2 regions of the Cryobacterium arcticum genome follow, and region 1 is predicted to be linked to the other one. Evidence: riboswitches for the same ligand, from Rfam matches in the RefSeq annotation. Region 1 holds a riboswitch; the other holds the start of a gene.

Evidence for each region. A riboswitch is a leader RNA that binds a small molecule or an ion and turns the genes downstream of it on or off. The one in region 1 is predicted to bind thiamine pyrophosphate.
Region 2: linked by a shared signal. The riboswitch ahead of PA27867_RS16275 (YkoF family thiamine/hydroxymethylpyrimidine-binding protein) and the one ahead of PA27867_RS10215 (ECF transporter S component) in region 1 are both predicted to bind thiamine pyrophosphate.

Annotation. Positions count from the first base shown of each region.
Region 1 covers NZ_CP016282.1:2,270,569-2,273,770, forward strand. Annotated here, with positions in the region: gene PA27867_RS10210 (ABC transporter ATP-binding protein) at 1-1,135, opposite strand, end outside; gene PA27867_RS10215 (ECF transporter S component) at 1,146-1,904, opposite strand; TPP riboswitch at 1,936-2,046, opposite strand; gene PA27867_RS10220 (hypothetical protein) at 2,125-2,454, opposite strand; gene PA27867_RS10225 (DNA polymerase IV) at 2,570-3,202, opposite strand, start outside.
Region 2 covers NZ_CP016282.1:3,586,350-3,589,551, forward strand. Annotated here, with positions in the region: gene mgrA (L-glyceraldehyde 3-phosphate reductase) at 1-586, opposite strand, end outside; gene PA27867_RS16270 (DUF3817 domain-containing protein) at 707-1,177, shown strand; TPP riboswitch at 1,349-1,458, shown strand; gene PA27867_RS16275 (YkoF family thiamine/hydroxymethylpyrimidine-binding protein) at 1,492-2,136, shown strand; gene PA27867_RS16280 (ECF transporter S component) at 2,298-2,924, shown strand; gene PA27867_RS16285 (ABC transporter ATP-binding protein) at 2,933-3,202, shown strand, end outside.

The DNA.
Region 1 (3,202 bases):
GGAGGTCACGGGAGCGCCACGAGTGCGGGTCGGCACCCGGGATGCTTCCGCGCCGGGGTCCGCGTCCGGCTGCGCGCACGGGGCCGCCTGCGGCGACTGCCGTCAGGGCGGCCGTGGCGGTGAGCTGTCCCCCGGCCGGTGCCAGGAGCCCGGCCAGGGTCAACGCGAGCGTGGACTTTCCAACACCGTTGGGCCCGGTGATCGCCGTCGCGGTGCCCGCCGTCACGTCGAGGTCGATCCCTTCGGCCGCCACCATGGGGTGCCGGCGGGCAAAGGGCACCCGTCCCACAGCGAGACCGGCGGTGCTGAGGAGCACCTCGCCGGTGCGCTCGGGCAGCGGGCGCCGTTGGGGACGAGCGGGCGGGAAACGCGGGATCCACACTCCCGCGGCCGCCAGCCTGGCGCCCTCCGCCGTGAGCACCGAGGAGGTGGGCCCATCGGCCAAGATACCGCCGGCCGGGTCGAGCACGATGATGCGATCGACGATGTCCTGCCAGACCGCCACCCGGTGCTCGATCACGATGAGGGTCGCGCCCGAGGCCTGCACCGAACGGTGCACGGCATCGCGCACCTCCACGACGCCGGCGGGGTCGAGGTTCGCGGTCGGTTCGTCGAGCAGCACCAGGCCCGGTCGCATGGCGAGCACCCCGGCCAGGGCCAGCCGCTGTTTCTGGCCGCCGCTGAGCGCGCTGGTCGGATGCCGCAGCGGCAGGTCCAGCCCGACCTCGTCGAGGGCCTGCGTGACCCGCGGCCAGATCTCGGTCCTGGGCACACCCAGGTTCTCGCAGCCGAACGCGACATCGTCGCCGACGCGGGCCAGGACCACCTGCGAGTCGGGGTCTTGCAGCACGAGACCGACCCGGCCGCGCGCCTGACGCGGCCGGATGCCGTCGATGAGCAGCTCGCCGGTCTCGTCGCCGTCTTCGTCGTCACCGAGCACCCCGGCCAGGGCGTGCATCAGGGTGCTCTTGCCGGCCCCGCTGGGTCCGAGTACGAGTACTCGCTCGCCGGGGCGGATGTCAAGATCGAGTCCGGAGACCGCCGGCCGGCTGCGTCCGGCGTGCCGCCAGCCCCAGCCGGAGGCCGTGACCCTCGCGCCGGTCACGCGCTCATCCCGCGGCGTCGGAGCAGGCATCCGCCCACCCTCACCGCGTGGTCTGCGACGGGGTCTCGGTCTGCCGCAGAGCGCTCTCGCCAGGCCCGTCCTGGCCAGACGGGTCCTGGCCAGACGGGTGCTGGCCAGACGGGTTCTGGCCAGACGGGTTCTGGCCCGTCTGGCCGACCCGGCTCGCCTCCCGACCGGCCGCGAACCGGCTGAGCGCGCCCGTGCGGGCCAATCCCCGCACGGCAAGCCAGGACAGCAGGCCCGCGAGCACGGTGCCCGACACGACGGCGGACACGATGTAGACGGCCTTGTAGCCGACGTCGAGGGCGGCATAGCTCGTGAAGGTCGTGTCCAGCAGGCCGACCGCCACGCCGGCGCCGGCGCCGGCCAGCAGGGCCACGCCCAGCCGCCAGTTCGCGTAGAGGAAGAGCGCGAGGACGATCTCGGCCCCGAGTCCTTCGATGATGCCCCAGATCAGCGTCGAGAATCCCCACTGGGTTCCGATCAGCATGGAGACGACCGCCGCGACGACCTCGGTGTAGACGGCCGCTCCGGGCTTACGGATGATCAGTCCGCCGAGAACGCCGGCGAACAGCCAGCCGCCGGCGAGCAGTCCCTCCAGGCCGGGGGTGAAGGCGAGCAGGGCGCTGAGCGGCGACCAGGCCAGTCCCCACGCCCAGAAGATGACGCCACTGGCGACGCCGATGACGCTGGCCACGACGATGTCCACGACGCGCCATTTCAGCACCCGAGGCGTGCGGGGTGTCGACGCGGTCAGACGTTTGGTTGATGCATGCACTGGTCGTGCCCTTTCCGTAGATGAATACAGGGCACGGGATTGAGAAGCCTCCCTGCGCTGGCATGATCCAGATCAGGTTCGACGGTCGAAGCTGAAGTAGCTTCCTCTCAGCCCGGTTCACCGGACTCCCGTGTTCGATTCGAGTATAGACCGGCTGCGGGCACGGCGAAGCGGCGGGAGGCGGTCTCCGCTCCCCCGCGCGGGCCGTGCCGGCCCTGGCTTAGCGCTTGAGCGCGCGGATGATGCGCGCGATGGCCTTGCCGCTCACCCACACGAAGGGGATGCCGACGGCAAGCAGGGAGATCACGTTCGGCTCGAACCGGGCGGCCCCGCCCGACTTCACATAGGCGCCGATCGGGATGGCCATGCCGCCGCCGCCGCCGCCCGCCGCGCCCTCGGCGTCGTCGCCCTCGCCACCGCCGCCGAAGCCGTACTGCACGAGGGCGACGGGCACTATCGTGACGCCCTCGATCTGCACGGGGTCTCCGTAGGCCGACCGCACACCGATGTACCGAGCGTTTTCTGCGAGCTTCAAGGCGAGATTAGTCATGCTGAAAGGCTACCCCCACTCCCCCGAACCGGTCAGGACCAGCCCGCCGCGCCGGGCCGGATGTCACGGCCGGATGTCACGCCCGGATGTCACGGACGGATGTGACGCCCGCAGGTCACGGCCGGTTCTGATCCGGCCGGCTCGCGGGTCCGGCATCCGGGGTGCCGAACGGGTGCACGTCCCGTTTCGGCGCGCTGCCCCCGCCCAGTTGGGAGGCCGGGCGCACGATGCCCCGGCCGAAGCGCGCGGTGACGGTGTCGACGGCCAGTTCGGCCTCCCGCCAATCATCGTCGTCGTCCCAGAGGCCGAGCCCGGACCCGTCGCCGTTGCCCAGCTGCTCGGCACGAACCCCGATGAGGCGCACCCGGATGCCCCGCGCGGCGAGCACATCGAAGCTCGCGGCGACCTCCTCGTAGATGCGCCGGCCCACGTTGGTGGGGTCGGCGAGGGTGCGGGAGCGGGTCACGGTGCTGAAGTCCGCGTACCGCAGCTTGAGCACCACGGTGCGCGCGACGAGACCATTGCCGCGGAGTTTCGCGGCCACGGCGTCCGACTGCCGCAGCAGTTCGCTGCGCAACCGGGCGACATCCGTCACGTCGTGCTCGAAGGTGACCTCGTGCCCGATGCTCTTCTCCTCGCGCTCCAGGTTGATCGAGCGGTGGTCGATGCCCCAGGACAGGTCGTGCAGCTTCTGCGCGCCGGCCACCCCGACGGCGCGTTCGAGCGTCTCGCGGGAGGCGTGGGCGAT
Region 2 (3,202 bases), 1.3 Mb from region 1:
ACGAGGGCTGGTGGATCAGCAGCGGCGTGCCCATCTCGGCCAGAATTTCGGCGGCCTGCCGGGTGCGTTCGGGTGAGTAGGAGGAGATGCCGGCGTACAGCGCCCGGCCGCTCGTGACGGCCGTGTGCAGCGCGCCCATGGTCTCCTCGAGCGGGGTCTCCGGGTCGGCCCGGTGGGAGTAGAAGATGTCGACATAGTCCAGACCCATCCGATTCAGCGACGCATCGAGGCTGGAGAGCAGGTACTTGCGCGAGCCGAAGTCGCCGTACGGTCCGGGCCACATGTCGTAGCCGGCCTTGGTGGAGATGACAGTCTCGTCGCGGTGGGCGGAGAAGTCCTCGGCGAAGATGCGGCCGAAGTTCGTCTCGGCGCTGCCGTAGGGCGGGCCGTAGTTGTTGGCGAGGTCGAAGTGGGTGACCCCGAGGTCGAAGGCCCGCCGCAGGATCGCGCGTTGCGTCTCCACCGGGGCGCCATCGCCGAAGTTCTGCCACAGGCCCAGCGAGATCGCGGGCAGTTTGAGGCCGCTGCGCCCGGTGCGGCGGTACGGCATGGACTCGTAACGGGTGTCTGCGGGAAGGTACGTCATGACCTCATGCTGGCACAATGGCCTGTCGAGGTTCCATCCTTCGACGGATGCTCCGCTCAGGCGGGCCTGACAGGCTGGACTCTGACCTGCCCGCCGATCACGCTTCCAGGAGTCCTCCCCGTGTCACCCCGCCTGTTCTACCGCATCCTGTCCATCGCCGAGGCGATCACCTGGACGATCCTGATCACCGCGATGCTGCTCAAGTACGTGTTCGCGCCGGGCGACTTCGGGGACGGCGCGGTGCGGGTGGGCGGCTTCGTGCACGGGCTGGTGTTCCTGGCCTATGGGATCACCGCGGTGCTCGTGGGCGTCAACCAGCACTGGCGGCCCCGGCTGATGCTCCTCGCCGTGTCCACCGCCGTGGTGCCCTACGCCACGATCCCGTTCGACCGCTGGCTCGAGCGCCGCAACCTGCTCGACGGCCCCTGGCGCCGGGAGGCCACGGACGACCCCCGCGACCACACCGTGGTGAGCCGGCTGCTCCGCGTCGGGCTGGCCCGACCGCTGCTGCTGGCATCCGTTCTGGTGGTCGGCCTGGTCGCCGTCTTCACGACCCTGCTCGTGATGGGCCCGCCAGGCGGCGGCGCCTGACCTAGTCGCCGACACCGCGGCCAGCGCTCGACGCGGGCCCGTGTTCGTCGAGCGCGGGTCACGCGCCGCTCCGCGGGTGGCGTGCCACGAGCGCGGCGGCGCGTGACCCGCGCATCACGCCTGACCTGGGGCGTCACGCTGGACGCGCGAACGTCGCGACCGTGTATGGTCGGTGCTGTACACGGGAGTCCGGTAAGCCGGGCTGAGAGGAAGCTTCCTAAGCTTCGACCGTTGAACCTGATCTGGATCATGCCAGCGCAGGGAGAACGCACTCAACACCATCCCGTGCCCTGTTCACCGACAGAAGGCGCGACATGACACATCCCACCCCCACCCTGCCCGACCCGGCGCCGATGGCATTCACGCCGCTCGAATTCGGCGTGGGCGCCCGCATCACGCTCGCCGTGATGAGCGACCGCTACGCCGACATCATCCTGGACGCCATCCGGAGCACCGACACCGCCGGCCTCACCGTGGACACCGGTGTCGTGAGCACCTTCGTCGGCGGCGCCGAGGCCGACATCCTGCGCTACCTCACCGACCTCATCGGCGCGGCCGCGCAGAGCGGTCATCATGTGACTGCCACCGTGCACTTCTCCCGCGGATGCCCCGGCGAGGTCGTCTGCGCCCTGCCCGGCGGTGCCGGGCCGCTGCGCAGCGAGATCCCCGCGGCGACTCCCGTGGGCATCATCGCCGCGGGCGAGTGGGCGCTGTACCCGCTCGACGACGGCGGGCGCCCCGGAGTGCAGCCCGACCATATGCGCGACATCTACGCCGCCATCGACTTCGCCAAGGCGAATGGCAGCTTCGTCGCGTCCGAGCACTTCGTGACGCGACTCCAGGGCGACCTTGCCACCGTGCTGCAGACGGCCGCGGCCGGCTGGATCCTCGTGGGGCAGAGCGTGCAGCACGTCACCAGCCACCTCACGCTGTCGATCAACAGCCCCTCCGCGCACTGATCTGATCTGATCTGATCTGATCTGACCCGTCCGCTCCGGCGATGGTTGCATCGGCCCGCCGAGGCGACCGAGTGAATCGCCGCGTCTGAGCGGCGCGTTCGACCTCCACTCCCCAGGCCGTCTCCGGCCACCCCACTTCTCCCCTGTCAAAGGACATCACCATGCCTGCTGCACCCTCCTCCACCGCCGCCTCTCCCGCATCCGCCACCCGCCCCATCCACCGTTTCACCCTCAAGGACCTCGTGCTCATCGTCGTGCTCGGGGTGGTCTTCGGCTTCCTCTACTGGGCACTCGTGCAGGCGTGGACCGGGCTGTCGATCCTGCTCGGGCCGGCCGGCGACCTCGCCCAGCACGTGCTGCTGGGCGGCTGGCTGCTCGTGGCGCCCATCGCCGTGGCCATCGTGCGCACCCGGTTCGCCGGGGTGATCGCCGAGATCCTGGCCTCCGTCATCGAGGTCGTGTTCCTCGGCTCCGCCGTCGGACCGATCCTGTTCGTTGCCGCGGCGATCCAAGGTGCCGGCAGCGAGCTGCCGTTCGCGCTGCGCCGGTACTCGTCCTTCGGCTGGGGCAGCTACGCGCTGTCCGGCCTGCTCGGTTCGGGATTCGTGTTCATCTTCTCCGCCTTCCGGTCCGGCTGGTTCGGCCAGGACCTGTTCTTCCTCCGCTTGGGCATCCAGCTGGCCTCCGGCGTCATCCTGGGCGGGCTGCTGGCGAAGGTGATCGTGGACGCGCTGGCCAAGACGGGCGTGGTCGACAACTACGCCATCGGCCGCGCGCTGAACAGCTAGGCCGGGGCATGTCCGACATCGCGGAGCCCGCCGTCACGGCTCCCGCCGTCGCTGTGCCGGCCAGCGCCGTGCCGGCCGTCGAATTCCGGGACGTCACCGTCACGTTTCCCCGGCAGGACCGTGCCGTGCTGCACGGCGCCAGCTTCACGATCGCCGCCGGCGAGCGCGTGGTGCTGTTCGGCCCGTCCGGGGCCGGCAAGTCCACCCTGCTGGCCACGATCAGCGGGGTGGTGCCGCACTCGGTGATCGCCCAGGTCGCCGGATCGGTCACCGTGGCC